Regions from separate parts of the Pseudoalteromonas nigrifaciens genome, predicted to be linked through region 1. Evidence: predicted binding sites of a transcription regulator. Region 1 holds the regulator's gene; each other region holds the start of a gene.
What was found. The regulator ArgR, encoded in region 1, controls arginine synthesis, uptake and breakdown. The targets are predictions, from matches to a motif close to ANTGAATANNTATTCANT.

Region 1 (7,913 bases):
TTTTTTTGTTGTACAATCTGCGCCGTTCACACATAAAAATTGGCTCGGAGATCAATGGATATAAAAGCTATCCAGGCGTTAATCGAAAACGATATGAATGACGTCAATCAACTTATACATGCGCAAATGCGCTCAGATGTGGCGTTAGTTAACCAACTTGGCTTGTATATTGTAAACAGTGGCGGCAAGCGCGTGCGCCCAATGTTGGCAATACTAGCGGCCAGAGCATTGGGTTATCAGGGTAAAGATCATATTACACTTGCAACTATTGTTGAGTTTATTCATACCGCAACACTATTACATGATGATGTTGTTGATGAATCTAACTTACGCCGAGGCACGCCTACAGCAAATGCTGAGTTTGGTAATGCTGCCAGCGTATTAGTGGGCGACTTTATTTACACTCGTTCATTTCAGCTTATGGTTGGCCTTGGTAAAATGCAGGTAATGCAAGTGCTTGCAGATGCAACTAACATTATTGCTGAAGGTGAAGTATTACAGTTAATGAACTGTAATGACCCCGACACCACTGAAGCGAGTTATATGCAGGTTATTTACTCTAAAACCGCTAAGCTATTTGAAGCCGCGACAGGCCTTGCGGCCATTATTACTGAGCAAAACCAAGCCACGCTTGATGCGCTTAACCTATACGGCATGCATTTAGGTACTGCGTTTCAGCTCGTTGATGACGTACTTGATTACAACGCAGATGCAGATCAATTAGGTAAAAATATTGGTGATGATTTAGCCGAAGGGAAACCAACTCTGCCGCTTATTTATGCAATGCAACATGGTAATGAGCAGCAAACACAGCTGATCCGTGACGCTATAGAGCACAGTAATGGCATGGATCATCTTGAAGAAATTTTAGCGGCACTTAAACAAACCAATGCGCTTGAATTTACGATGCAAAAGGCCGAACTTGAAGCCGACAAAGCCATTGCTTGCTTAGACTTTTTAGCTGAGTCTGAATATAAACAAGCACTTGTGAGCCTTGCCCGTATTGCAGTTGATCGCGATCACTAACTTTACTGCCTTTATGTGTAGCTAACCTGGGTGCAGGTTAGCTAAATTCCGAGCAATAAAAAAGCCTGCAAACGCAGGCTTTTTTGTCACTTGATTTTGGCTATTACGCCATGAAATCAACACCTTCTTTGATGTCTTTTTTCAGTGTTTCAAGCATGTCATTTTTTGCTTTTGTTTCAAATGCGCTTAGTTCGCCGTAAGAAAGAATTTCTTCTACGCCGTTTTTACCTAAACGTACTGGGTGTGCAAAGTACTCCGCATCGCCATTTTCAACAGCAACGTACGCGTAATCTACAACGTCTTCACCTTGTAGGCCTTTAACTAAAGACATACAAAAACGAGCTGCTGCTGCACCCATTGATAAAGTAGCTGAACCGCCACCCGCTTTAGCATTTACAACTTCAGTACCCGCATTTTGGATACGTGGAGTAAGTGCTGCAACTTCTTCATCTGTAAAGCTCACGCCTTCAACTTGAGAAAGTAGAGGTAAAATAGTAGTACCTGAGTGGCCACCAATTACAGGAACTTTAACAGTTGCTACGTCTACGCCTTTAAGTTCAGCAACAAATGCTTCTGAACGAATAACGTCAAGCGTAGTAATACCGAATACGCGTTTAGCGTCGTAAGTACCAGCTTTTTTAAATACTTCAGCAACAATTGGTACAGTGCCGTTTACTGGGTTAGTAATAATACCTACTAACGCTTTAGGACAACTTGCAACTATGCCTTCTGCTAACGTTTTGATGATGCCAGCATTTACATTAAATAAATCTGCACGATCCATACCTGGCTTACGTGGCATGCCAGCAGGAATAAGTACGATATCAGCATCTTTAAGCGCTTCATTTAACGCATCAGCGCCAAAGCCAGCTACTTTAACCGCTGTAGGGATATGAGATAGATCAACCGCAACACCTGGAACTACTGGTGCAACATCATATAGTGATAATTCAGAACCAGCTGGTAAGCCTGTTTTTAATAATAAAGACAACGCTTGACCGATACCGCCTGCAGCACCTAATACAGCAACTTTCATTGGAATTCTCCGTGATTTGAGGTAGGAAATATTTATGGCTCTAAGATAAAGAAATTAGCGACTAAAAACAAATTTATCCTGCCTATTTTCGTAATATTTTAGACCATAGTTGTAAAAACATTTGGCCTGAATACAGTAAACTGGCAAGTTAAATAAACAACTGCTGCATAATTATTCGTTTTTGTGTAGAATTTGCGGCATGGATAATAAAAAGCAAATAAAAACTATGCAACCACAAGACAAACAGGAAGCGTTAGTAAAAGCATTTAAAGCGCTTTTAAAAGAAGAAAACTTTGGTTCTCAAGGCGATATAGTAGATTCGTTAAAAGAGCAAGGTTTTGACAATATAAGCCAAAGTAAAGTGTCGCGCATGCTTAGTAAGTTTGGCGCGGTACGAACGCGCAATGCCAAACAAGAAATGGTGTATTGCTTGCCAGCAGAAATGGGCGTACCCACAGCAAAAAGCCCGTTGCGCCAGCTTGTTATTGATATAATGCATAACGAAATGATGATTATTATCCGTACCAGTCCAGGCGCGGCTCAGCTTATTGCGCGTTTACTTGACTCATTAGGTAAAGCCGATGGCGTGTTAGGTACTATAGCTGGCGACGACACTATTTTTATTGCCCCAGCTAAAATATCTGAAATAGACTTAACCCTAGAGCGGGTACGTATTTTATTTGATACGGTTTAGTATTTAAAACATGCGTTATAACTGTTTTAAAAACCCAACTGACGGTGCAAAAAACGCAGACCCCATATCGGCTTGAGTAAAATCAAGCCAATGATCATAGCACTCCCCCTCACCTAAACGACTTTTTAATACCTGTTCAAATGCGGTTCCACTGGCCGAGCAAGTAATTGACAGCATTCCTTGCTCGTAAACATCGCCATAAGGCATGCCTTGATTAAGTAATATTGGCTGGCCTTGCTCATCTTTTAATTCACTGCGTTGTGCATGGCTGGTTTCAAGCGCTGGGGCTATAAGAGTGTTGTCTAAGCGAGTGCGACCTATTATTTGCTCTTGCTCATCTAGCGATAGATGCTGCCATACACTTAGATCGTGCTTATAACGTTGCACATGAATATAACTGCCTTGATCCTCAAAGCTACCTGGTTTATTTATTAACGCCGTTGCCCGCTTTTGTCGGCCATGCGGCATTTTGCCACCATAAATAAAACCATTGAAATCGCGACCATCTAAAAATCTAAAATTACGAATTTGTTCCACCAGCTCTACGTCTGGTGCAAATAACTTTAAAATTTGCAGTGCAAATAAATGATTGACGTCTTCGCGGTCTGAACGTATTTGCACAAACAAATCACACGGCTGCACGCTCATTGCGTGTTCATTATGATTTATATTAGGAAAGCTTTGTAGTTCACTGGGGATATACTCTGGCAAAATATGCGGCCAATACTGTGCACCAATAGCCACCATACAAGAAAGCATAGATTCAGAAAACTGATCGCTAAACTCTTCCTCAATAGCGCTTACTTGCTTGAGCTTTGTACGTAATGACTCATCTTGGCCATCAAACACATTAAAAAATAAATGCAAACCGTGTAAGTTTGCTTCAGCACAAATCCCTGATTGCGCTTGTGCCATTGTTATTCCTTAGCTTATAAATAGATAAACACAGCGAATAACAAATTAATTTATGATTCGAAAAAATTCACCGTGTGGGGTTTTATTTTTATTATAACCTGCTCATTTTGAACAAATGACTGGCCATATTGCGCTGCAACTTCTATTTCTTGTTGTGCAATAACTACAGTGTAAACATAAGCCGAACCAATAAAACGACTGCTTAATATGGTGGCGCGTTCACTATGGCTATCTTTTTTATTGTCGCTCATTAGCTCTATTTGATGAGGACGCACATATATTTTTCCTATATTAGCCTGGTGCTGGTGCGCAATAACCGACTCAACTAGGCCAAAAGCGGTTTTATATTCAGTTGCTGTTAACACTTCTGCGCTTAAGTATATGCCCTGACCCAGAAACTCTGCAACCTCCTTTGAGCTTGGTTTAGCAAAAAGCTGTTCTGGGGTGCCCTGCTGAGCTATTTTACCCTGGTGCATAATAGCCAGCGTGTCTGCAAATGCAAAAGCCTCTTCCTTTGAGTGGGTAACAAATACTGCCGACACTTGTTGAGTTTTAATTATGCGGCGAATATCGGCAATTAATTCAAAGCGTACTTGAGTGTCTATATTCGAAAACGGCTCATCAAGTAATAGTAAACTTGGTTTGTAAGCAAGTGCACGCGCAATCGCCACGCGCTGTTGTTGCCCACCCGATAACTGATGCGGATACCTGTCGGCGCAGCCAACTAAATGCACCAGCTTAAGCATTTCATCAACGCGCTGTTGCTTTTGCTCTTTACTCATTTTACTTAAGCCAAAAGCAATATTATGTGCCACGGTTAAATGCGGGAATAACGCATAATCTTGAAACATCATGCCAATATTACGATGCTCTGGCGAGATAAATGTATTGGCGTTACTCACCAGCTTACCATCGATAAACACGCTTCCTTGTTGCGTTTCTATTAGCCCTGCAATTGCTTTTAAGGTGGTGGTTTTACCACAACCACTGGCACCTAACAAACACACTATTTCGTTTTTACCTATGGTTAAATTTAGCTCGTGAATAACCTTAGTACCGTTATATTGATAGCTCACGCCTTGTAAAATCAAACTACTCATTTAACTACGTTGCTCCATAGAACGGTTAATAAAATACAGAGGGATAAATCCAACCAGCACAATAAATAATGCCGATATAGAAGCCAGCTCTAATTGCTCATCACTCACATACTGAAACACATGCGTAGCTAAGCTTTCAAAATTAAACGGCCTAAGTAACAAAGCCGTAGGTAGCTCTTTCATGCATTCAATAAACACCAGCAAAGCCGCAGTAAGCAACCCGCGTCTAAGTAGGGGTAAATGCACCAAACGTAACGTATGGCCTTGGCTTTTGCCCATAGATTGGCTAGCCATGTCGAGAGAGGGGCTAATGCGTAAAAAGCTCGACTCAATCGCGCCATGTGCTACTGCGTAAAAACGCACTACATAAGCAAAAATAATGGTAAATACACTGCCAGTGAGTAACAAGCCTATATTTAAGTCGTATGGCTCAAGCACACGGTTTACAGTATTTTCTAACAGCGTAAGCGGTAATAGCACCGCAATAGCCAGTACTGTTCCTGGTAAAGCGTAGCCGGTGCTAGCTAATCGCCCCGGAATAAGTGGATAATTTTGCTTGGCTATACGTTGATAAAACACCACTAATACACTAAGTAACAGCGTTACTACGCTTACTACTATAGCTACCTTTAAACTTTGCCACGCATAGCTAAAAAACTCACTACTCCATGCTTGATCAAAATAAACAATGGCGTACTTTATTAACACAGCGATAGGTATAACAAAGGCAACAATTAAAATCACACTGCAAAATAGCGTTGCCAGCCAAGCCGACTTGCCTTTTAATATATAAAGCGCTTCACTATTTATACCCGACTGACGCTCAAACACCGCTTGATTACGGCGACTAAAGCGCTCCGTCATTAAGGCTAAAAACAATAGTAATAACATCACGCCCGATATTTTAGCTGCAGCGGTTAACGAGTAATAACCAAACCAAGTATCGTATACGGCAGTGGTTAAGGTGCTTACAGCAAAGTAGCTTACTGTGGCAAAGTCAGCCATGGTTTCCATACTAATTAGCGCTAGCGCAGCTACAATTGCGCCGCGCGATAACACTAAGCTCACCCTAAAAAAACTCTGCCACGACGACAGCCCCATTAACTGGCTAGCCTGTACTAACTTAAAAGACTGCTCACGCAAGGCTGTTTTAAAAATTAAATATAAATAGGGATAAAGCACCAGTGCAAGCATTACAATAGCGCCGGGCAAAGTGCGTATATCAAAAAACCAGTAATCATCCGGCGATTGCCACCCAAACCAGTCTCTGAGAGTATTTTGTACTGGGCCTGCGTAATCAAGCAAGTCGGTATAAACATAGGCAATAATATAGGTAGGCATAGCCAGTGGCAGCATTAACGCCCATTCAAACTGTTTTTTACCCGGGAACTGGCAATAAGCGGTTAGCCAGCCAAGTGGTAAGGCAATAGCACAGCTTAGTACACACACACCTAAAATAAGTAATACGGTATTAGAAATGTAATCCCACAGCACTGTATCCCAAAGATGCGAAAACACCTCTGAGTTACCTTGTAGAGATTCAAATAGCAGAAAAAACAATGGGGTCGACAGTAATAATCCTGTCGACCATGCAAAAAGCTGCCATTTAGACAGCTGAAATTTATAAGTCATTTAAAGATCGAATTTCACCTCATCAATTAGCCTTAACGCTAACGGACGATATTTACTAATTTCATCAAGTGGTAAGCTATCTTCTTTAAAGCTTCCCCAAGATGCAACTAAACTTGATAATTCTACGCCTAGCTTAACCGGATATTCCATATTAATTGAAGCGTACATGTTTTGCGCTTTATTGTCGGTCATATACTCTAGGAGTTTCAAGGCATTTTCAGGGTTTTTAGCGTATTTTGTAATAACTGCACCCGACACATTTATATGCGAGCCGCGATTGATTTGGTTCGGAAAGTTAATATTTACCGCTTGTGCCCATTCTTTTTGGGTTTCATCTTGCAGCATTTTACCTAAATAGTAACTATTGCCAAATGCAAGATCGCACAAACCTTCTTTTACTGCTTTTACTTGCGCTCTATCGTTACCTTGTGGTTTACGCGCTAAATTTGCTTTAACCCCCTCAAGCCATACTTTGGTATCTGCTTCACCATGGTGTGCAATCATTGATGCAACTAAACCCAAATTATACGGATGTTTACCAGAGCGAGTACATATTTGCCCTTTATATTTTGGATCTGCCAAATCTTCATAAGTCAGCTCAGGTAGCGCGCCCACACGCTCTTTTGACGAGTAAACATTACGTACTCGCTTAGTAAGTGCCACCCACTGGCCGTCGCCATCACGAAATGCCGCAGGCACATTGTTATTAATTGCTTCGCTACTAATAGTTTGCGTTAAATCTAAATCTTCAAGTTGGATTAAGGCGCTAAAATTAGACGTTAATACTAAATCGGCTTTGCTGTGTTTACCTTCGCGCTTAACGCGCTCTATTAAGCCTTTATTAGCAAACACTACATTTGTTTTAATACCAGTTTGTTTGGTAAAGTCATCTAAAATTGGTTTTATTAAAAAAGGCTGTCGAAAAGAATAAATATTAACGGACTCAGTTGCAAAAACGGGTGCCGACACAGCCAAACCAACTACAATTGCGAATACTTTTTTCATATTTCCCACCTGAATAATAACTATTATCAATAATTCTACCGTGCCTTACCCAAAAGTGCACACTTTATATAATCTGATCCTGTTAAAATCGCTAAAATAGAAAACCAACGTAAGACATATCCTACAAACGTGACAGCCAATGATGAAAACACAACATGGAAAACCATAACAAACAAAGTAACCAATTGTTTTAATTAAAGTAAATTATTTTAACTATTACGACTATAGCAATTAATTAGCAACCTATACTTCTTTAAAATATCGTACCGCCTATAATTAACTTAACAACCAAGCAGTGATGCTTAACGAGTAAATGGAAACGGACAACTTACTCGACCAACCAATGATTTAGGTTACTAATACAAAACGGATTTTAGGACAGGCTCTAGGAGAGCAGCACAATGGAATGTCTTAAAGGATAGCATCTGGATGATGCGTAAAGGATAGCAACAAAGGATTTACGTTGTTTTACAGGATGTTGAGGAAATAAAGGATACAGGCAGGA
Region 2 (7,913 bases), 1.0 Mb from region 1:
AACATACGCGCAACGGTTTGGCGTGCTGCAAGTTTGATCATTCCAGCTGCGCCTAAATTTTCCATCCAGGTAGAATTAAATGCGACCGTGGTTTTTGCAGGATCAAGAATTTTAAATACTTGCTCTTTATAAGTCTCAGCATTAGCAAGCACGTCTTCGCGAGTAAGCGGCTTACGCGTTACGTTTTTACCTGTTGGGTCGCCAATCATACCGGTAAAGTCACCAATTAAAAATACAACCTCATGACCTAAGTCCTGAAAGGTTTTCATTTTATTAATAAGTACCGTGTGACCTAAGTGTAAATCAGGCGCGGTTGGATCAAAGCCCGCTTTAATTTTTAGTTTTTTTCCAGATTTTAATTTTTCAACTAACTCATCTTCAATTAATATCTCTTCTGTACCGCGTTTTATCTCTGCAAGAGCGGTTTGTAAATCCACTGTGTGTTACTCCAAAAAATTCTGTTAACGAAGGGGTTAATTATTAATATGCTCGCGGCTTATTACTAGATAAGTAGCACTTTTAGAGTCAATAAACCTATGTAACTAAGATAGCAAATTATTACCTAATTAAAACAACTTTTTAAACGATAGCGTCACTAAATAAGGCAAAGCGGCATAAGTTGCATAAACGAGTAAAGATAACTGTTTGCAACACTTTAAAAACAGCACAAACAGCTGCAGCTTTGGTTTTTAAATTACTAACGTGATGATGCATCATTGTTTTATTATTTTGCTCAAAAATACCGCGGTTTAGCCCTAGTTCTAGATTAATAAAACACCTAGATCATAAGCTGCTTTAATACTAAGATGCCTATAAGCCCTGTGATTTTAGCTTAATTTAGCATTAGTTTAAATCTACAAAATACTAGTATTCGTACATTATTCGTTATATCCTGCAAGATAATCTATTAATTTTCTTGACAGCAGAAAAAGGCACGTTATGGTTCACGTGGTTCACACGCTCCCCAAAAAACACAAATTGCTTATTTTAGGCTTAGTTTCTGCTATTGCTGGCTTAGCTTTTCTCCCTTCTGAAAAAGCCACTGCATCCAAAGACAATAGTGAAAACACGCTAGAAATTGGCAAGCGCTATGAGTTACAAGTTAAAGTTGATGACAACGAAAAATTAACTGCGTTAAACTCAGAGCAAGCAGCAGACAAGCTGCCAGAATACGACTTTGTTGATCACCAAGTAAAAAATGGAGATAACTTAGCTATTATTTTTAAACGTGCTGGCTTTTCAGCTCAAACGTTACATAAATTAATTAACACTAACGCAGAAACTCGCAAACTTACTAAAATTCACCCGGGTGAAACACTGAGTTTTGCCACTGCAAAAGATGGCGATTTAGCACAGCTGCGTTACGTTATTTCAAAAACAGACACTTTATTTGTTACCTTAAACGATGAAGGGCAATACGACACTTCAATCGATAGTAAAGAAATAGAAACACTAACTAAAACAGTAGGCGGCGAAATTTCTAGTAGCTTTTGGACTTCAGCAATAGCTGCAGGTTTAAGCGAGCGCCAAATAATGAACTTTGCCGATATATTTGGTTGGGATGTAGATTTTGCTAACGATATTCGCAAAGGCGATGGGTTTGGTTTAATTTATGAATCTCACTATGTAGATGGTGAGTTTATTGGTACTGGTAAAATTATTGCTGCGGAATTTGTTAACCAAGGCCAGCGCTATGCTGCAATTCGCCACACTGACGGTAGTTTTTATACTCCTGAAGGGCGCAGCATGAAAAAAGCATTTTTACGTGCACCAGTTAGTTTTAAATATATAAGCTCAAGCTTTAACCCGCGACGTTTGCACCCAGTAACGGGGCAAGTTAGAGCGCATCGCGGTATAGACTTTGCGGCGCGCACTGGCACGCCGGTAGTTGCCTCAGGTAATGGTAAAGTTATTAAATCGGGTTACAGTAAATATAATGGTAACTATGTATTTATTAGCCATGGCACACAGTACGTAACTAAGTACTTGCACCTTAATAAACGCCTAGTAAAAACAGGGCAAAAAATTAAGCAAGGTGAGCAACTCGGTACTGTTGGCTCTACTGGTCGTGTGACCGGTGCCCACTTACACTATGAATTTTTAGTTAATGGTGTTCATCGTAATCCTAAAACCGTTAAATTGCCTAAGTCAGAGCCGCTGCCACGTGCAGAGCTTGCCAAGTTTAAGCCTATTGCTGATAACTTTATTGCCCAGTTAGAGCGCAACCGCGAACTACAGTTAGCACTTAAGTAACATTAAATCATTATTAAAAAAGCCTTTGCTAGGTAACTTGCAAAGGCTTTTTTGTACCTATAATTTTTTTGCCTATGAATAATAGACTGACACACTAATTCATTAATACATAAATTAGCTGTACCACTAACGATACCATTACCAGTGGCCATATATACTTACTGTATTTTTTAGCGCCATCTAAGCCTATTTTACTTTGATACTTTTCTAATAACGGAATTAATATTAACAATGCGACAAACAAGCTAATTAAAATAACGAATATATTCATAGTAATACCTTAAGTGGGGGTCTAAATTAGGGTAACTCGTGCCCTTTGGCGCTGACATATAATGCATACCAATGCTCTCGGGTTAATTCTATATTTACAGCGCTGCACGATGCAGCCAGTCGCTTAGCATTAGTTGTGCCTATTACCGGTTGAATTAATGCCGGATGGCGCAGTAACCAAGCCAATACAATAGCCTCGGCAGACGTGCTATAAAGTGCTGCTAACTTATTAACTAATATAGCGGTATTAATATCTGCAGGTGATGCATTTTGCAGCTGTTTTCCTGAATATAATCCTTGGCATAAGCTACCCCAGCTTTGAATTTGTATTTCCTGCTCGGTGCAATATTCTATAAAGCCGGGAGTAAAGTTAATGTCTTTGCCATCGCGGTTACCGACATATACCCCCTCATCAACCCAGGCTGATTGCTTTAAGCTTGCTTCAATTTGGTTGGCAACTATGGGCATATCAAGGGCTGTTTGTAAAAACTGTATTTGTTGCTGCGACATATTAGACACCGCAAAATGACGTACTTTGCCACTTTCTTTTAAGCGACTAAATACCTGAGCTACTTCTTCAACTTGTATCAAAGGGTCGGGTCTGTGCAGCATAAGTACATCTAAATAATCAGTATTTAACCGCTTAAGAGAGCCCTCTACTGATTGCTCAATCCATTGCTTTGATAAGTCGTAGCGCTTTGGCCCTTGCTCATCGGCAAAACGAATTCCGCACTTTGACTGGATATAAATTTGCTCTCTCAGCTCTGGGCGCTGCTTAAGGACTTGGCCAAACACCTGCTCAGCTTTACCAAATGTATAAATATCGGCGTGATCAAAAAAATTAATGCCACCGGCTATTGCTGTATCTATACAAACATGTGCCTGCTGGGTATGAGTATTAGTTAAGGGGTCTTTATTCCAGCCTCCCCCAAGTCCCATACAACCAAATATGAGCTTGCTAACATTAGGTAAATATTTTGCCAAAGGAGTGTCATGCATGCCGGCTATCCTTAATTAATTACAAGTAGCTTACTGTAACAAAAACAGTCAATAAATTAAGCATAAAAAAAAGCGCAGTAAACTGCGCTAATCGGTTGGATTTTAAAATTGATGTTAGCCAACAAGTGCTAATAAAATACCTGCTGCAACTGCACTGCCTAGTACTCCGGCAACATTTGGCCCCATTGCATGCATAAGTAAAAAGTTATGTGGATTGCTCTCAAGGCCTACTTTATTTACTACGCGCGCCGCCATGGGTACAGCCGATACTCCCGCAGCACCAATTAATGGATTAATCGGCGTTTTAGATATTTTATTTAACCCTTTAGCCATAAATACGCCCGAGGCTGTACCTATAGCAAAAGCCAGTGCGCCAAGCACTAAAATACCAATCGTCTCAACAGTTAAAAACTTATCTGCAGCAAGCTTTGAGCCTACAGCTAAACCTAAAAATATAGTTGTAACATTGATGATTTCGTTTTGAGCACTGTTACTTAATCTATCAACAACACCCGACTCTCGCATTAAGTTACCTAAACAAAACATACCAACCAGAGGTATCGCCGCAGGTAAAAACATTGCTGTTAAGCTAAGTACCATTAACGGAAAAATAATTTTCTCTTTTTTAGATACTTTACGCAGCTCTGGCATTTTTATTTGGCGCTCTTCAACCGTGGTTAATGCGCGCATAATTGGCGGCTGAATAATTGGCACTAATGCCATATACGAATAAGCAGCTACCGCAATCGCACCTAACAAGTCGGGTGCCAGTTTAGAGGCTAAAAATATAGCGGTTGGGCCATCAGCTCCACCAATTATCGCAATAGCCGACGCATCTTGCAGGCTAAATTCAAAACCAGGTACATAGTTAAGTAAAATAGCGCCAAACAAAGTCGCAAAAATACCAAACTGTGCAGCTGCACCTAATAGCAACATACGAGGGTTAGCAATTAGCGCACTAAAATCAGTTAACGCGCCTACTCCCATAAATATTAATAGTGGAAAAATACCGGTATCAATACCTACATAATACACATAATGCAGTAAGCCGCCGGGGTCGGATAAACCTGCCACCGGAATATTAGTTAATATTGCACCAAAGCCGATAGGTAATAATAATAGGGGCTCAAATTTTTTGGCTATTGCCAAAAACAATAATAAACAGCCTACCGCAATCATAATCAACGCTGGAAATGTAAAGTTAGCAATGCCTGTGGCATGCCAGAGGTTTAAAATACCATCCATCCTCTATTTACTCCTAAGCTAATGCAATCATAGCGTCGCCGGTAGTTACAGCATCGCCTTCACCAACTAACACTTCAGCAATTGTTCCGGTGTGCGTAGCGCGTATTTCAGTTTCCATTTTCATGGCTTCCATAATAATCACTACATCACCTTCATTCACAACTTGCCCTGCTTTTACCTTTATCTTAAAAATATTACCGGCTAAAGGGGCGTTAAGTGTTTCGCCTGATGCAACCGAAGCAGACTGAGGAATATGTTCTGAGTCTTTTAATGTAACTTCTTTAAGCTCGCCGCCTTGAGCTACAACAACGTCGTAAACCTTACCGTCTACTTTTACGCTGTATTGCTCAGCTTTAACGCTGTTGTTATTTGAAGCTGATTTAGAGGGAGCTTTATTACTTTTATCTTCAACACAAGGAACTGGCTCAAATGCATCTGGGTTGTTACGGTTTTTAATAAACTTCAAACCAACCTGTGGGAATAATGCATACGTTAGTACGTCATCAATTTGCTCATCAGCAAGAGTTAAACCTTGCTCTTGTACTTCTTTTAATAATTCAGCCTCAAGCGTTGCAAGCTCAGGTGCAATATTATCTGCAGGACGACAAGTAATTACCTCTGCTCCATCAAGCACACGCTCTTGTAGCTCTTTATTCATAGGTGCTGGTGTTAGGCCATATTCACCTTTTAATACGCCAGCTGTTTCTTTAGTAATTGTTTTATAGCGCTCACCCGTTAGTACATTAAGTACCGCTTGAGTGCCTACAATTTGCGACGTTGGTGTAACAAGCGGTAAAAAGCCTAAATCTTCTCGTACACGTGGGATCTCAAGTAAAACTTCATTAAGCTTATCTGCTGCGCCTTGCTCTTTAAGCTGGTTTTCCATGTTAGTTAACATGCCACCAGGTACTTGCGCGAGTAAAATACGGCCATCAACCCCTTTTAAGCTACCTTCAAATGCCGCGTATTTTTTACGTACATCTCTAAAGTAAGCAGCAATTTCTTCAAGGTGATTTAAATCAAGCTCAGTATCACGCTCAGTCCCTTCAACTATCGATACAATAGTTTCAGTTGCGGTGTGTCCGTAAGTCATACTCATAGATGAAATTGCGGTATCAAGCATATCAATGCCTGCATCAATCGCTTTTTGATAAGTCGCAGTACTTAAACCTGTTGTGGCGTGGCACTGCATTGCAATTGGAATAGATACAGTTTCTTTTAGTGCTTTAATTAGTTTTTCAGCATCGTACGGCTTTAATAAACCCGCCATATCTTTAATACAAATTGAATGACAGCCTAAATCTTCCAACTGCTTAGCTAGCGTTAACCACATATCAAGCGTATGAACAGGGCTTACTGTATAAGAAATAGTCCCTTGGGCATGTGCGCCTACTTTTATAGCCGCTTTAATTGCCGTTTCAAGATTACGTACATCGTTCATTGCATCAAATATACGAAATACATCAACGCCATTTTTATGGGCACGCTCTACAAATTTTTCTACTACATCGTCAGCATAATGGCGGTAACCTAATAAATTTTGACCGCGTAATAGCATTTGCTGTTTAGTATTTGGCATCGCTTTTTTTAGTGCGCGAATACGCTCCCAAGGATCTTCACCTAAATAACGAATACACGAATCAAACGTAGCTCCACCCCACGACTCAATAGACCAATAACCTGCATCATCAAGCTTTTTTGCAATCGGTAGCATATCGTCAAGGCGCATACGAGTTGCTAACAATGATTGATGCGCATCACGTAGTACCAGTTCTGTTAATTTTAATTTAGCCATTTAAGTGCTCCTTTAATTATTGTTTGTTTTGTACTGAGCAATGGCAGCACTAATTGCGGCGATGTGCTCATTAGGCACACCTTGTGATTTAAAAGACGGTGTTCTGGCAGGCATTGCAAGCTCAGGCTCTGCAAAGCGAGATACCAGCTTAGACATAACCGTAACGCAGGTAATTAATAATGACAGAAACACAAACACCCCCACCATACCGGTTAGCATTAAGTTGCTTGCTGTTGTAAGTAAAGCAGCGATATCCATTTTCCTCTCCTATAAAACTTATACCGAAATCAAAATAAAAAATCATTTTACGTAAATAATTATTCACCGAATAATAACAAAAAACAGTGTTTTGTCTATAGCCTGTAAATTGGTAAAACCAATTTAAACAAAACTAACATGCTATTAATTAACTTAACACTACAAAAAGGACTAGATACGCGCTATTACATAGATAATAAAAATAGTGAATATAAATAAAAGTTATATAGGCGACCTAAAAACCGTTAATAATGCACTTAAAGTAAAGCGTTAACAGTTCTATTAGCATAAAGTAATTTCACCACTGGCAATTGGTCTTACCAAATATATTTGTTAATTATTCAACCATTTAAATAGCCGCTGTTATTAAGCCCGCTATGCTCGCAAGTCTCGAACTGCAATTTAATAGCTCTTAAACTCAATTCTAAAAATCAATATGCGCTAACTTCTCTTATAAAAAACTAACATCCATAATCACTTGTATCAGTATGAATAAATTACATAGCAAAGCGTAAAACTTACCATTGAGTGCACGCTGAAATAACACAAACAAAAGCAAACCATTGATTTAAAAGCAAAAAAAAACAATGGCACGTAACTCGCATCATATCCATTGAGCAAATTTGATAAACCAAGGAGAATACAATGTTACGCTGGACAATCACTTTTTTAGTAATTGCTTTAATTGCTGCAGTGTTAGGTTTTGGTGGTATAGCAGGCGCCGCAGCGGGTATTGCAAAAATTATATTTTTTATATTTTTAATACTTTTAGTTATATCTTTAGTATCGGGTGCCCTACGTGGCAAAAAGCCCTAGGTAACAAACTAAAGTTTTAAACTAATTAAAAATCATTTAAATCAAAATTTACAAGGAATTACATTATGAATTCGACAACTTTAAGAGCAGCACTAATTGGCCTATTCGCAAGTTTATTTATTATGGGCTGTGAAGATAACCACGCAGAAGATGCTGGTGAACGTATTGACGAAGCAGTAACTGACGTGCAAAACAAAGTTGAAGATGCATGTGAAGAAGTAAAAGAAGGTGTAAATGCAGAAGAAACTAACTGTTAATTCTTCTAATTTATTAAAAA
Region 3 (7,913 bases), 380 kb from region 1:
TAGTTAGCAAGCATTTAAACGCAGAGTTTAAAAAGCCAATAGCAGCGCATACACAAACAGCGTTTGATGAGGTGAATGCTAAAGTACAGGCGTTTAAAGGCCCACTTATTTTAGATTCGTGTTGTGGTGTAGGAGAAAGTACCGCTAATTTAGCTAAGCGCCATCCCGATGCGCTGGTAATTGGTATTGATAAGTCGTCGCACCGGTTAGATAAGCACGATGTAGAGTATAAACAAACCGACAGTGGGCAATATATTTTGGTGCAAGCAGATTTAAACGACTTTTGGCGTTTAGCCGTGGCTGCAAACTGGCAACCTAGTCACCATTATTTGCTTTACCCCAATCCGTGGCCTAAATCTAAACATATTCGTAGGCGTTGGCACGGCGCGGCTATTTTTCCGTTTATTGTAAAGTTAGGCGGTAAATTAGAGGTTCGCAGTAACTGGGATATTTACGTTAAAGAGTTTGCCAGAGCACTTGAACTAACCGGTAATGCTTGTCAGGTTTCTGCTTATGGGGCAGATGAAGCAATCACCCCATTTGAGCGGAAATACTGGGCCAGTGGCCAACAAAGCCACCGCTTAGTTATTAATTTAACTCAGGGTTGATTAACTTTACTACTCAAATAATGGATTAACATGTGGCGCTGGGTGGGCAATGTAACTACCCTGCATTAGCGTCACATTTACTTTTTTGAGTGCCGTAGCAATAGCTTTGTTTTCTACCATAGAAGCAATTAGTTGAATATTTTGCTGCTTTGCAAAATTGGCTGTGTAATCAACAAATAGCGCCGTGTTCTCATCATTAACTATTTGCTTTATTAGCATGCCATCTAACTTTATTACGTCAATTTCCAATTTTAAAATATTGAGTGTATTTGCAAAGTCATTGCCAAAACTGTTAATCATCACCTTGATCCCCTTACTTTTAACCATAGTTATAAATGCCCTTACGCTTGAATAATTGGCGATAACTTGTGGTTCAAATAAAACTAAAGTGATATTTGCAGGGTACGGATAGCGCTGTAACTCGTAAGCAATGTATTCATTTATGCTAGGGTCTAATATATCTTCAATAGTAATATTTAAACTCCAGCTAATTTGTGTTTTACGAAAGCGGCTAAGACACTGTGAAAATAATGTACGGGTTAATAAGCCATCCATACGCAAGCGTATTACGGTATTTGAAAATGCATCGGGTTTTAAAATTTCGCCCTGTGAAGTCACTATTCGTGGCGTGCACTCGTAGTGTAGTGTTTGTTTAGACTCTATATCAATAACAGCCTGAAAATAGGGCACAACGCGCTTTTGCTCAAACGCTTCACGTACTTCTTTTGCTATTTCTAAATTATATAAATACAGCGACTTTGAGTCATTTATAGCCTCAGAGTAATTAACAACACTAAGGTTACCTTGTTTTGCCTGTAAAGCCGCAATATGGGCATTTTTTAGCAGTAACGACTTGTTTCCTCGGGCAATACCTGCACATAACGTAATGTAAATAAAGGGATTGGTTAAAAATGGCGTATTAAAATTATATGATTGGATTAAATTACTTAGCTCTTCGTATGGGGTTTCTTTGGGGGTTAGTAACACCAGTTTATTGGTTGCTACACGATAAATACGATAATTTACATTGCTGTGCTTTTTAAAGTGTATTAGTAATTTTTTCATTACTTTGTCACCCACTTTAGTACCGTAAAAGCGGTTTATATTTTCAATTTCGTTCACCCAAATTATGGCCATTTGCATATGGTGAACAGGGGTATTTAAAAAATATTTTTCAAGCGCAATATGATTAGCAAAACCACTACCAGAGTCTCTCATGGCAGCGCGTTTAGTCGCGTAGTTATACATAATCAGCAACAATATAATAATAACTAAAAAAAAGCCGCCTAAAACAGCCGATGTTGAGGCGCTTTGCGCTAACTTATTATTAATAGTTTTAAGGCTTATATCGGCAGCAGTTAAATATGTAATGCCATTTTTATCAATATGCGGGATAAAAATAGTTTTAAAGTCGCCCCATTGATCACTCGATATTTCAAAAACAGGCTCAGTAGATAAAAAGGCACCAATATTAGCTTTAGTTGCCTCTGGGTATAAATCTAAAAACTGGGTTACCTTGCCACTATTTTGATCCTCTTGGGTGTAGCTAGAGGCGCTAAAATGAACCTTGCCATTAATTAACACCATAGAATACACGTAAGCAATATCGAGTGCTTGTGCAAGCTCAGAAAGCTGCTTACTTTTACTTTCGTAAGTTGCAAAGCTAATAGTTTGGGTTTTATTTATTTTACTGTGATAGTCATCGCCCAAAATATATTTAACGCTGGTGGCTGCATTAATAAGACGATTATCGAGAGTGTTAATTACATCACTGCGAATGGTGCTATAAGTATAATAAACACAGATAATTAAACTGATTAAAAACAGCATAAAAGCGCTTATTAATCCATTTATTCTTAGTTTTCCTTGTAGCATATAATTCCCTTTTTATTGTTAAATTAATTATACGCAAAAAAAACAAATGCCCAATGACTTAATTGATTTTGAATTAAAAAGATAAAAAACAGCCAAAATTAGTATTATTTGTCATGTCATTTAGCGTTTTTATGGCTTTAAGCGAGACATTTTCTTAATATTGCAGTAAAGTTAGCGCAATTATTAAAAACCCTGTTACTAAAATAGCACCTTAATTTAGTGTGTTTAATAGAGTAACAGGCGTTTTAGCCACACACTAGGTATTAAGATGGATCAAAAGCGTTTTGCCGTCGCCTCTAAAGAAAGCCTTAAGCGTATATTTACTGTACCTGAAGCGCCAGACTCAACTTTAAGCAAAATAGAGCTTGAAATATCGAGTAATTTAGCAGGTTTTTTAAACGAAAACATTGCGGCAATTGAAAAACCATTACACGAAATTGAAAAAGACTTTCAGTCGGCGATGATCCCAGAGGATCCAACGTTTGTATCTGCTTATGCGCAAGATATAATGGAGCAGCTGGTTGCACACTCTGTGCATACCGCAGCGCCTAGCTTTATTGGCCATATGACTTCAGCTTTACCTCATTTTTTACTACCACTGTCAAAGCTAATGGTAGGGCTAAATCAAAACCTAGTAAAAATAGAAACCTCTAAAGCTTTTACCCCACTTGAGCGCCAAGTGCTTGGAATGATGCACCATTTAGCGTACGGGCAGCAAGACGAGTTTTATGCTAAATGGATGCACAGTGCAAAAACATCATTAGGTGCATTTTGCTCAGGCGGTACTGTAGCCAATATTACGGCGTTATGGATTGCGCGAAATCGCTTATTAAAACCTGATGGCGATTTTAGGGGAATAGGCGCACAAGGCTTAATTGCCGGTATGCTGCATTACGGCTATAAAGGCTTAGCTATTTTAATTTCTGAGCGAGGCCATTATTCGTTAGGTAAAGCGGCTGATTTATTAGGAATTGGTCGTGAAAACTTAGTGGGTATTAAAACATGCGAAAACAATAAAGTTGATGTTAATGCCATGCGCGAAAAAGCCTTAGAGCTTGAAGCGCAAGGTATTAAAGTAATGGCCATTATTGGAGTAGCGGGTACCACAGAAACCGGTAATATCGATCCCCTTGAAGCGATGGCTGATTTAGCACAAGACATTAATTGCCACTTTCATGTTGACGCTGCATGGGGCGGGGCAACTTTGTTATCTAATACCCATCGCCATTTACTCAAAGGTGTTGAGCGCGCAGACTCAATTACCATTGATGCACACAAACAAATGTATGTTCCTATGGGAGCTGGGTTGGTGTTGTTTAAAGATCCAACCGCTACCGATGCAATTGAACATCATGCAGAGTATATTTTACGTAAAGGCTCAAAAGATTTAGGTAGCCATACACTTGAGGGCAGCCGCCCAGGTATGGCAATGTTAGTACATGCTTGCTTACGTGTAATTGGCCGTAAAGGCTACGAAATGCTAATCGATCGTAGTATTAAAAAAGCCCATTACTTTGCTAATTTAATTAAAGCAGATGAAGATTTTGAGCTGATCTCAGAGCCAGAGCTGTGCTTATTAACGTATCGTTATGTGCCTAAGCAAATAAAGCAGGCAATTGCAGATGCTGATCCACAAACACGGATTGATATTTTTGCCTCACTTAATCGCTTTACTGCAAGTATGCAAAAACGGCAACGTGAATCAGGGCGATCATTTGTATCACGTACGCGTTTAACGCCTACTCAATACGATAATCAGCCCACCGTGGTATTTAGGGTAGTACTTGCTAACCCACTTACATCAGGCGTTATTTTAAAAGAAATTTTAGCAGAACAAAAAGAGTTGGCTAAAACAGATCCGGTATTTAAAAAGTATTTAAGCAAGTATATGTAATTAAAATATTAGCTTAAATAAAAAAGACGCTATTTAGCGTCTTTTTTATTTTTATAATCGCAATTAAGAAAAGCTAAAACAACTCGCTTTAATTATATTAGTGATAATTTGCTGTGAAGGCTTAATTTTTTCCATTGCTAAAAATTCATCAGGTTGGTGCGCTTGGTTTATAGAGCCGGGGCCCATTACTATGGTTTCACAACCAAGCTGTTGAATAAATGGCGCTTCTGTACAGTAGTTTACTGCCACCGCTTTTTGCCCCGCTATTTTTTCGGCTAGTTTAACCAAAGCGCTATCGGTGCTACCAGTAAATGCAGGAATTGGTTCGTGTAAATCAATTACGCTTACGGCATTAGGGTATTGCTGGTTTATTTCGTGAGTTGCATCAAGTACTAACATTTGCAGTTCTTGCACGCTTAAGCCCGGTAATGGGCGCATATCTATATGCATTTCGCAGCAACCACAAATTCTGTTCGCGTTGTCGCCGCCATGAATATTACCAAAATTTAAGGTTGGATAGGGTATTTCAAAGTGTTCTATTGAATATTTATGCTTTAACTGTTCTTTTAAGATCAGTAGTTTTGTAATCACTTTGTGCATTACTTCGATGGCGTTAACACCACGTTCGGGATCTGAGCTATGGCCTGAGCGTCCGACTACTCTAATTGCGGTACTCATATGCCCTTTATGTGTAAATACTGGAGTCATATCAGTGGGTTCGCCAATTATACAGCGATCCGGTTTTAAATTTGGATGTTTACAAATTTGTTGAGCACCGGCCATTGTTGTTTCTTCATCGGCGGTGGCTAAGATCAAAATGGGCTGAGTTTGCTGCTTTTCATCAAGTTCACTAATAGCTTGCAGTACAAAAGCAAAAAAGCCTTTCATATCAATACTGCCTAAGCCATATAGTTTATTGTTGTGCTCGGTCAATTTAAATGGATTATGATTCCAGCGGCTATCGTCAAATGGCACTGTATCGGTATGGCCAGCGAGCATTAATCCACCATCGCCTTTACCGCGTTTAGCTAATAAATTATAGCGACCTTTGCCGCCTTCTAATTCAATTATTTCACAGCTAAAGCCTAAGCTTTCACACCATTGTGCCAGTAATTCAATAACATTTTTATTACTCATACACAGGCTATCTTCAATGGCACTAATAGAAGGCGCTGCAATTAATTGTTGGTACATAGAAATAAATGAAGGCAAAGACATAAAAAATCCAAAATAAGTAATCAATTTAATTGCATAACAATATAAAAGTATTTATGATGAATATCAATTCACTTTTTAAGCATAAATATTTTAAAAGTAGCGCCATGAAAATAATACGACGATAATCAACATTCATTAATTAATTAAAGTCTTAATTAGCCCAGAGCTAGTTTAAGCGAACAACATGGATAAGTAGTAACTAATTTTAAATAACGAGTAAACAATGAATGTAGTGATTATTGGCGCAAGCGGTTATAGCGGCGCAGAACTAGCAAGTTTAGTTGCTAAGCACCCTAAACTAATTTTAACTGGCTGTTATGTATCGCAAGGTAGCTTAGATAAAAATAAATTGCTGAGTGATTTATACCCCGAACACTTAGGGCTACTCGATCAGCCTTTACTGCCTCTTAGTGAATCTGCTTTTAGCGATATTGAAAACAGCGCCGATTACGTGTGTTTATGTACCGATCATAAAGTAAGCGTAGATTTAGCGCCGCGTTTTTTAGCCATGGGTAAAAAGGTATTTGATTTATCTGGTGGGTATCGCCTTGCGAGCAATGACGACTACGTTACTTATTATGGCTTTGAGCACCAACATCCAGAGTTATTAAATCAAGCTGCTTATGGTTTAGCTGAGTGGAATAGCGATGCTATTGCCGCGGCGCAATTAGTAGCCGTAGCGGGTTGTTATCCTACGGCTGCGCTTAATGCACTTAAGCCTTTGCAGCAGGCCGATTTATTAACAGAGCAAACAATTATAATTAATGCGGTATCGGGTGTAACCGGCGCAGGGCGTAAAGCTAGTATTGGTACCCATTTTTGCGAAGTGTCGCTTGCCCCTTATGGTTTATTTAATCATCGTCATGGCCCTGAAATAGAGCAACACCTTGGTCACAATGTTTTATTTACCCCCCATTTAGGTAATTTCCCGCGTGGTATTTTAGAAACTATTTATGTGCAATTAAAGCCTAATGTCACCATTGAGCAAGTAACACAAGCGTACCAAGTACTTGCCGATGAGCCGTTAATTCGTTTACTGGGCGATAAAATCCCCTCAATTAAAGGCGTAGCTAAACAGCCATATGTAGATATTGGCTGGCAGCAACAAGGCACACAGTTAATTGTTATAGCTGCCATTGATAATTTATTAAAAGGCGCTGCAGGACAAGCATTGCAGTGTATTAATTTATCAATGGGATTGGCGCATACCACAGGCTTAAAAGGATCGTTTTAAATGAGTAAAAAAACCTGGGTAATTAAACTTGGCGGCGCTGTACTTAATACAGAAAACGCGGCTAAAGCATTATTTTCAGTACTTAATGAGCAGCACAACGCGCAGTTTGTCATTGTGCATGGCGGAGGCGCGCTTGTAGACACTTGGCTTAAAGACGCCGGTTTTGCCAGTGCAAAGCATCAAGGTTTACGTATTAGCCCTAAAGAGCAAATGCCGTACATAGTGGGTGCGCTTGCAGGTTGTGCTAATAAACAATTAATGAGTGCGGCAATTAATGCTGGCCATAAACCAGTTGGTTTAAGTTTGTATGAAGCTGGTGTTACTGCCACGCAAAAACTAAAAGCATTATGTTTAGTGGGTAAATGTACCAGTAACGATGATTCGATTATTAACGATTTACTAAAAATTGGCCGTATGCCAATTGTCAGCTCAATTGGTTTTGACTTGCAAGGGCTTTGGTACAACGTTAATGCTGACGAAGCCGCCGCTGCAATTACCAACAACTTAAACGCAGAACTAATATTTATGACCGATGTTGAAGCAGTGCTTGATGCAAATAAGCAGCCTTTACATCAACTAGATACAAAACACATTGATACTTTAATAAATGAAGGAGTAATTGTGGGCGGGATGGAGGTCAAAGTTAAGACCAGTCTTCACGCTGCCCAACACTTACGACGCGGTGTGTATATTTCCAGCTGGCAAAAGCCAGAAAACTTAACAGCTTTGCTGCAAGGCAAGCATGTCGGAACTAAAATTACACCATAGGTTTATTATGTTTGAGAATTTTTTAACGGGTTTAGAATTAGACCAACAAGGCGCACTTAACTTATTAAAGCTAGCGCAAGATATTAAAGCAAACCCTAAAAAATACAGCCAAGTATTGGCTGGTAAGTCAGTGGTTACTTTATTTGAAAAACAAAGCTTACGTACACGTTTATCGTTTGATATTGGTATAAATCGCTTAGGCGGCCATGCCGTGTATTTAGATCAACAAAATGGCGCGATGGGTGCACGTGAGTCAGTAAAAGATTTTGCTCTTAATATTTCTACCTGGGCAGATGGTATTGTAGCGCGCGTAAAT
Region 4 (7,913 bases), 620 kb from region 1:
CACAGCTTAAGCGTAAGCTCGGCCACTTTAGGCGTAAGTTCTGACGGTTTAAATATAACCGTGTTACCCGCTAAAAGCGCTGGCACTATGTGGCCATTAGGTAAATGCCCCGGAAAGTTATACGGACCAAATACAGCTACAACACCGTGTGGCTTGTGGCGGATCATTGCGCGCCCTAGTGGCATTGCATTTTCTACGTCGCCAGTGCGCTCTAAAAACGCTTTTTCAGAAATGGCAATTTTACCAACCATAGCACCCGCTTCTGTGCGAGTTTCCCACAGTGGCTTACCTGTTTCTTGTGCAATAGTAATGGCAAGCTCTTCGCTGTTTTCTTTTAATTGCGCTGCGAATGCTTTAACTATTTCTAAACGTTCAGCAAATGTTTTATCAGCCCAAGCATAAAACGCTTCGCGCGCTGCGCTAACTGCAGCGTCTACTTGCTCTGCAGTTGCTGAGTTTGCTTGGAAAATAACATTGTTATTGGCTGGGTTTACTGAACTAAATTCGGTTCCTTGGCCTTGTGACCATTGACCATTAATAAATTGTGCAGGATGAGTCATTATACTTTCTCCTAAATTAAATCGTGGTTGCGCTTACGCTATCGCCCGCTTGTAAATACAGTGCATCGGCTACTTGTTGCGTTATTACTATGCTGCTCATGCGCTCATCGAACGTCATAGGCACTACAGTTGCTCTAAAATCTGTAAGCTTTTCGTTGGCTAATAACACCATGGTGTCGCCACTTGGTTCACCTATTTCAACTTTAAAGTGTTTAGCATTGCGAATGGTGGCAATGTTATCTACTTTTGCTTCAACTGTGGGGCCGGCATCAAAAATATCAACATACCCATTAAAGGTAAAACCTTCACTTTTTAATAGCTCAATTGCTGGGCGTGTGTTGTCGTGTACTTTACCAATAACAGCTTGCGCATTTTTGCTGAGCAAATTAACGTAAATTGGGTACTTAGGCATTAATTCAGCAATAAATACTTTTTGGCCTATGCCTGTTAAATAGTCGGCAGTTGGAAAGTCCATTGAAAAAAAGTGCTCTTCTAGCCATTGCCAAAATGGGCTGCTGCCATTGTCGTCAGACACACCACGCATTTCTGCAATGACGGTTTGTGCAAAACGCTGCTGATGCTGCTTAATAAACATAAAACGCGATTTTGAAAGTAATTTACCGTTACTGTTTTTGCGGTATGCGTCTTTCAAAAATAATGTACATAGCTCTGTAGCGCCGGTGTAATCGTTACAAAGCGTTAAAATATCAACTGCTTTATATACGTTTAGAGTGCGTGAAGAATGAATCACTTTACTTAAATGATAGTGATAAAATGCATCATCTAAGCCAACAGCGGCTTCTATACCTGAGGTGCCAACTACTTCACCTGTTTCGGTGTCCTCTAGTACAAATAAATAACCTTCGTCGCCCGGCTCGGTAGCAGCTTTTGCAAATGAGCTAACCGAATGATCTATTTTCTTTTGCAATAACTTTTCATTATTAGGTAAAGAAGTAAAGCCATGACCCGATTCGTGGGCTATTTTCACTAATGCAGGGTAGTCACTTTGTTGGATTGGGCGAAGGATCATCATAAACCCGCTTACTCCCTTATATTATAACGGTAAATTAAAATTAGAGGGCAAACTAGGTCTGCCCTTAATAGATATTGTTTGGCTATGTTAAGCGCTTACAACACTGGCTACTGCTTTTTCAAAGCGTGCCATACCTTCACGAATGTCGGCTTCTGGGATAACTAATGATGGTGTAAAACGAACCACGTCAGCACCGGCAACTAATGACATAAGACCGTGCTCAGTACCTGCCACTAAAAACTCTTTTGCACGACCTTTGTATTGCTCGCTTACTACTGCACCAATTAATAAACCTTGGCCGCGAATTTCGCTAAACACGTGGTATTTATTATTAATTTCAGTAAGTAGTTGGTTAAATAATGCTGCTTTTGCTGTTACACCAGCAAGTACTTCTGGGGTATTTACAGTATCGAATGCTGCTTCGGCAACGGCGCACGCTAATGGGTTACCACCATAAGTAGAACCATGCGTACCTACTTTAAGGTGTTGTGCAATTTCAGTTGTGGTGATCATAGCACCAATAGGAAAACCGCCGCCCAATGCTTTAGCCGTAGTTAAAATGTCAGGAACAACGTTTAAACCTTGGTATGCGTATAAGTTACCTGTACGGCCAACACCTGTTTGCACTTCATCAAAAATAAGCAGTGCATTATGTTTAGTACATAAATCACGAACGCCTTGTGCAAATTCGTCAGTTGGCGAAACAATACCGCCTTCACCTTGTAGTGGCTCCATCATTACGGCACATGTTTTGTCGCTAATAAGGGCTTCAAATGCTGCCAGGTCGTTGTAATCACAATGTACAATGTCGCCTGGCTTAGGACCAAAACCATCTGAGTATGCCGCTTGGCCACCAACAGTTACGGTAAAGAATGTACGGCCGTGGAAACCTTTGTTGAATGCGATGATTTGTGATTTTTCTGCGCCAAATTGATCAAGGGCAAAACGACGCGCTAATTTAAGTGCTGCTTCGTTTGCTTCTGCGCCTGAGTTGGCAAAGTAAACTTTTTCGGCAAAGGTTGCATCAACCATTTTTTTAGCTAAGCGTAGTGCTGGCTCGTTGGTCATTACATTTGATAGATGCCAAAGCTTTTCGCCTTGCTCTTTTAATGCGCCTACTAATGCAGGGTGGCAATGGCCAAGACAGTTAACGGCAATACCACCAGCAAAGTCGATAAACTCTCGACCTTGTTGATCCCATACGCGAGAGCCTTCGCCTCGAACTGGAATTACGCTTGAAGGTGCGTAGTTAGGAACCATTACGTGATCAAATAATTCGCGATTGACTGTCATTTTATTTCCTCTTAATTGTGTACATCACAAAGCCGTAAATAGCTGTGTGGTAACCTGTAGCATATGTGTTTTTTAGCAAACTCAGTATAGCGATATTTGCATAAAAAGGGCTGTGTGGTTCAATTTTCAGACGCTTATTATTTCAGAAAACATTGATTATGTCTCTTCAAAAACTTTCATGTAACCCTTGATAATAAAGGGCTTGAGATATAATTTCATAGATAGTGAATAACTATTTGCTTGCTTTATGCAACTCGTTTTTAGCCAATAAAGCGCCTGAACAACGAGCGCGCCTCACTTTAAACGGGGAAATGTATTGAAAAGAGATAATAAAAAGTGAATGGATAGTCGCAAAAAAATTAACAAATTTAATCAATTTGAATAGCAAGATTATTAAAATTGCTTGCTTGGAGTGCTTTTAGCTCTTTTTTGGTGAACTTAAAGTACGAAAACCAACTAAGCGTTTCATCCGGTTCAACTAGCTGATGCTGCTTTAGCGTTAAGTACTGAGAGTAACATCGTGCTTTTAGCATTACCTGCGTTAAAGGCAGCGCTGTATCGCCTTTTTCTACACCATTAACGAGTTGCTGCATTACGCTATTAAACGGCAAATACTTAAAGGCCATTTTTTCAATTATTTTAGCGCTAATAGCCAACGACTGTTCGCTCAGTAAGGTGGTTAAAAATAAAGGGTCTGGTTTTAGCTCTAGCAATGCAGTATGCAAGCCTTTATTCGCTGTAGTGCGAGCAAATTGTACTTTTCGCTGCCAAATTTGCTCAAACACTTTTAAATATAAACGCACTAAGGCTATTTGCCCCACGTTTAATAACATCCCTAAAGTAAAAGCATGGCTTGGGTTAACCTCGTTAACTTCAGCAATTTTTTGTGCAGCAATAGCATTCGCCATGGCGCTTTCTTTTAAGCGCCTTTTTAGTAACGAAAAAGGCTCTGTGCTATAAGGCATCCAATGGCGCACTGCAAAAGTTGGTACTACTAGCTGTAAGTTATCTAGGCCAATATAACGCAGCGCTAAAGCGGGGCTATCTACTTTCACTGCGGTATTTTTGCTGCGCTGATTACGATAATAAGGCAAGTTAACTAAAGTAACTAACTCTCTGCCAAGCCAGCTTAGGTCGTTAACTAAGGGCTCTAAGCGCCCAACCGATGCGCTTTTTGTGGCTAAAATATCTAACATGGCACATACGCTGTCCTCTACACCTATGGTGTTTTGAATAACACTGTCTATATCGCTAAGCTGCTCAGACATCATTTTTTCTATTGCTTTATGCAGTTGCTCGCTCGCTGCTGCACGATATTTATGATGCGCGGTGCTTTTTAGCTTGCGCTTTTGCTGAGCGGCAACCTCTACTTCAAGTAATGTGCGTTGCTTTAGTGGTTCGCCATAGTCCATTTCTAGCGTATGAATAAAGCCAATTTGTTGATGAGCAAAGTTATGACCAAGCAGCAAATCATGTGCTCGTTGATTAAGCATTTTAACAATACGCGGTTGCTGCACTATTTCGGTCATGGCTCTCTGTCTTTAATGTAATGATATTTACTTAATACTATAAGCTTAGAAGCGAGTTAAAAAGTTATCAAGTAACGCTAAACCTTGCTCAGTTAAAATAGCTTCCGGATGAAATTGTACACCTTCAAGTGCTAAGTCTGTATGTAATAATCCCATAATTTCGTCAAACTCACCTTGCTGGGTTTGTGTCCAGGCTGTTACTTGCAACTCTTTAGGCAGCGACTGTGCCTCAACAATTAAAGAATGATACCGACAGACCGTTAAGGGCTTAGCTAAACCTTTAAATACTCCTTGATCGCTATGGTAAATTGGCGATGTTTTACCGTGCATTACTTTTTTAGCACGCACCACCTTTGCTCCTAAGGCTTGGGCAATAGTTTGATGCCCTAAGCAAATTCCTAAAATAGGATACTGCCCTTTTAATTGCTCAACAATACTTAATGAAATACCCGCTTCGCTTGGGCTTTTAGGACCGGGTGATATAACAATATGTTGAGGATTTAACTGCTTAATTTGGCTAAGCGTTATTTGGTCGTTGCGCTTAACCAGTACCTCTTGATCTAAACGCTGAAAGTACTGTACCAAGTTATAGGTAAACGAGTCGTAATTGTCGATCATTAAAAGCATGTAATAAAGCACTCAAAATAGTTATTGTTTGCGAGGAGTTGTTGCATTTTGTATTCTAACTTAAGCATCTTTGAGTGTCAGTGCTTTGTATAGTGATATATAAGTATTTCCGTAATAATAATTAATAACGGCTATGTGTTGATTTATACTCAAGCAACCCCCAGCTCTAATATTATGGCGTACATAAATACCCATACAATCTGAATTTAACTAAACCCTAAGCGTGTTATTTTTAAAACACATTTATTACACGCACCGTTAAGGAGTACCTATGTTAGGCGAAGATCATTCATTAACTCAAGACTTTCCTGAGCACCTAAATACCATTAAAAAACTCAATAGCAATGATCCAGAGTTTGCAGATAAAGCCAAAAAATACAACGCGCTTGATAAAGAAATTCGTACCTTAGAGCTGCAAGACGCGCCTATCGATGACGAGGAAATGCTGCAATTAAAACATGACCGTGTGGTGTTAAAAGATTGGCTACATCAACAACTGTTAAAAGCCAGCTAAGCGCAATTTATACCCATTGTATTTAAGAGCCCTCTGACTTATGGGCTCTTATTACCCTTGCTTCTTAATATACACTGCCACCACCCTTGGTATAAATTACAGCGTTATAGCTATAACAGCCCTTCCTAATATTTAAAAAGCATTGCTATTAATTTAACTTGCAGACAAGCTATCTGTATCTAAGATAAATAACGTTAAGCTTATGTCTAAATACATACTCTCGATTGATCAAGGAACTACCAGCTCTCGGGCTATTTTATTTACCAAAGATGCCAAGGTAGTTGATACTGTTCAGCAAACATTCCCGCAGCACTTTCCCAATAATGGCTGGGTTGAGCACGACCCTAACGATATTTTACAAACCGTACTAAGTACCTGTAAAACAGTACTGGCTAATAACCAGGTTACAGCCGAGCAGGTCATTGCCATTGGTATCACTAATCAGCGCGAAACCACTTTAGTATGGAATAAAAAGACTGGCCAACCAATTTATAATGCCATTGTGTGGCAAGATCGCCGTACCAGCGAGTATTGCGAGCAAATACGTAGCGATAAACTCAGTAAAAAAATTAGCGATAAAACCGGGCTATTATTAGATCCGTACTTTTCAGCCACTAAAATTCGCTGGATTTTAGATAATGTTGCCGATGCACAGCAACAAGCGCTAGCCGGCGAGCTAGCATTTGGTACGGTTGACAGTTATTTACTGTGGCATTTAACCGCTGGCAAAGTACACCGTACCGATGCCACCAACGCCTCACGTACACTATTATTTAATATACATCAGCAATGTTGGGATGAAGAGTTACTAACGCAGTTTAATATTCCACACTCTATGCTTCCAGAAGTGATGGACAGCGCAGCCGAGTTTGGCAGTACCAGCAGTGAAATTTTTGGTGCACCGATTAAAGTTTGCGCTATGGCGGGGGATCAGCAAGCCGCATTAATTGGCCAAGCTTGCTTTAAAGAAGGCATGGCTAAAAGTACCTACGGAACGGGCTGCTTTTTAATGCTTAATACGGGCGATAAAGCCCTTACCTCTAATAACCGCTTATTAACTACTGTGGCTTACAGGCTCAATGGTAGAGTGACCTACGCTATAGAGGGCAGTATTTTTATGGCGGGTGCCACTATGCAATGGATTGTTGAGGGCTTAAAGCTACTTGAACATGCCGGCGACAGCGAGGCTATGGTCAAAGACGTGCCACTGGATCACGGCGTATTTTTAGTGCCTTCGTTTACCGGTTTAGGCGCCCCATACTGGGATGCCAATGCCCGTGGTGCTATTTTAGGTTTAACCCGTGATTCGGGCATTAGCACTATAGTAGCAGCGGCGCTGCAGTCTGTTGGCTATCAAACCAAAGATTTACAAAAAGCCATGGAAGGTGATGGCCTGCGTCCAAGTATTTTGCGCGTGGACGGTGGCATGGCAAAAAATAATTGGGCCATGCAGTTTTTAGCTAATATTTTAGGCGCAAGTGTGGAACGCCCAGCGCTAACAGAAACAACCTCTCTGGGTGTTGCCTATTTAGCAGGGCTGCAAACTGGGATTTATAAGTCAACGGAGCAATTAGCTACTATGTGGCAATGCGACCGTCGTTTTGAACCAACCATGAGCATAGATGAACGTAACGATTTATACGCAAAATGGCAGCACTGTATAGCACAAGTCACACTTTCAAATAACGCAACAAAAGACGACTGCTAATGCGATAGTGTTATTGGCTATTGATATGCCATCGCTTAAATTAATAAAGAGGTATTCAGTGAAATTACTCGATAATGAATATGATTTACTGGTTATTGGCGGTGGCGTTAATGGCACTGGTATTGCGGCTGACGCCGCCGGTAGAGGCTTAAAAGTATTACTGTGTGAGCAAAATGATTTAGCCTCTGCTACATCATCAAGTAGCAGTAAACTTATTCATGGTGGACTACGCTATTTAGAGCATTACCAATTTAGGCTAGTAAAAGAGGCACTTAAAGAGCGTGAAGTGTTATTAAAAAATGCCCCACATATTATGTGGCCGCTATCTTTTAGGCTGCCACATCAAGCGCATTTACGCCCTTACTGGATGATTAGAATTGGGTTGTTTATATACGACCATCTTGCCAAACGCATTACTTTACCCGCATCAAAATCAATTAAATTTACCCGCGATAGTATATTGAATAATACTATTACCCGCGGTTTTGAATACGCTGATGGCTGGGTTGATGATTCGAGGTTAGTTATTTTAAATGCGTTAGCAGCACAGCAAAAAGGTGCAACCATTTTAAGCCGCACGCGCTGTATTAAAGCAGTTCGCAATAACAATAATTGGAGTGTGACCTTAGAGCAACAAGGTAGCAAAAAG

Region 2: a site for ArgR is predicted at 6,871-6,888, ahead of PNIG_RS02955 (OadG family protein). Genes of this name have one in related genera too.
Region 3: a site for ArgR is predicted at 5,651-5,668, ahead of argC (N-acetyl-gamma-glutamyl-phosphate reductase). Genes of this name have one in related genera too.
Region 4: a site for ArgR is predicted at 3,110-3,127, ahead of PNIG_RS00990 (aspartate aminotransferase family protein). Genes of this name have one in related genera too.

Annotation. Positions count from the first base shown of each region.
Region 1 is NZ_CP011036.1:3,102,194-3,110,106, forward strand. Features, by position in the region: gene ispB (octaprenyl diphosphate synthase) at 55-1,026, shown strand; gene mdh (malate dehydrogenase) at 1,130-2,062, opposite strand; gene argR (transcriptional regulator ArgR) at 2,289-2,756, shown strand; gene PNIG_RS14725 (Dyp-type peroxidase) at 2,772-3,671, opposite strand; gene PNIG_RS14730 (ABC transporter ATP-binding protein) at 3,722-4,771, opposite strand; gene PNIG_RS14735 (ABC transporter permease) at 4,772-6,403, opposite strand; gene PNIG_RS14740 (Fe(3+) ABC transporter substrate-binding protein) at 6,404-7,408, opposite strand.
Region 2 is NZ_CP011036.1:623,395-631,307, reverse strand. Features, by position in the region: gene tyrS (tyrosine--tRNA ligase) at 1-437, opposite strand, end outside; gene PNIG_RS02975 (peptidoglycan DD-metalloendopeptidase family protein) at 940-2,253, shown strand; gene PNIG_RS20005 (hypothetical protein) at 2,348-2,524, opposite strand; gene PNIG_RS02970 (aldo/keto reductase) at 2,551-3,522, opposite strand; gene PNIG_RS02965 (sodium ion-translocating decarboxylase subunit beta) at 3,637-4,767, opposite strand; gene oadA (sodium-extruding oxaloacetate decarboxylase subunit alpha) at 4,781-6,562, opposite strand; gene PNIG_RS02955 (OadG family protein) at 6,575-6,820, opposite strand; gene PNIG_RS02950 (DUF1328 family protein) at 7,466-7,636, shown strand; gene PNIG_RS02945 (hypothetical protein) at 7,702-7,893, shown strand.
Region 3 is NZ_CP011036.1:2,723,392-2,731,304, reverse strand. Features, by position in the region: gene trmB (tRNA (guanine(46)-N(7))-methyltransferase TrmB) at 1-608, shown strand, start outside; gene PNIG_RS12930 (GGDEF domain-containing protein) at 618-2,483, opposite strand; gene panP (pyridoxal-dependent aspartate 1-decarboxylase PanP) at 2,752-4,377, shown strand; gene argE (acetylornithine deacetylase) at 4,441-5,595, opposite strand; gene argC (N-acetyl-gamma-glutamyl-phosphate reductase) at 5,819-6,829, shown strand; gene argB (acetylglutamate kinase) at 6,830-7,597, shown strand; gene PNIG_RS12905 (ornithine carbamoyltransferase) at 7,605-7,913, shown strand, end outside.
Region 4 is NZ_CP011036.1:201,244-209,156, reverse strand. Features, by position in the region: gene astD (succinylglutamate-semialdehyde dehydrogenase) at 1-560, opposite strand, end outside; gene astA (arginine N-succinyltransferase) at 577-1,593, opposite strand; gene PNIG_RS00990 (aspartate aminotransferase family protein) at 1,681-2,886, opposite strand; gene PNIG_RS00985 (HDOD domain-containing protein) at 3,255-4,415, opposite strand; gene PNIG_RS00980 (anthranilate synthase component II) at 4,461-5,042, opposite strand; gene PNIG_RS00975 (HP1242/YdcH family protein) at 5,314-5,556, shown strand; gene glpK (glycerol kinase GlpK) at 5,759-7,264, shown strand; gene glpD (glycerol-3-phosphate dehydrogenase) at 7,323-7,913, shown strand, end outside.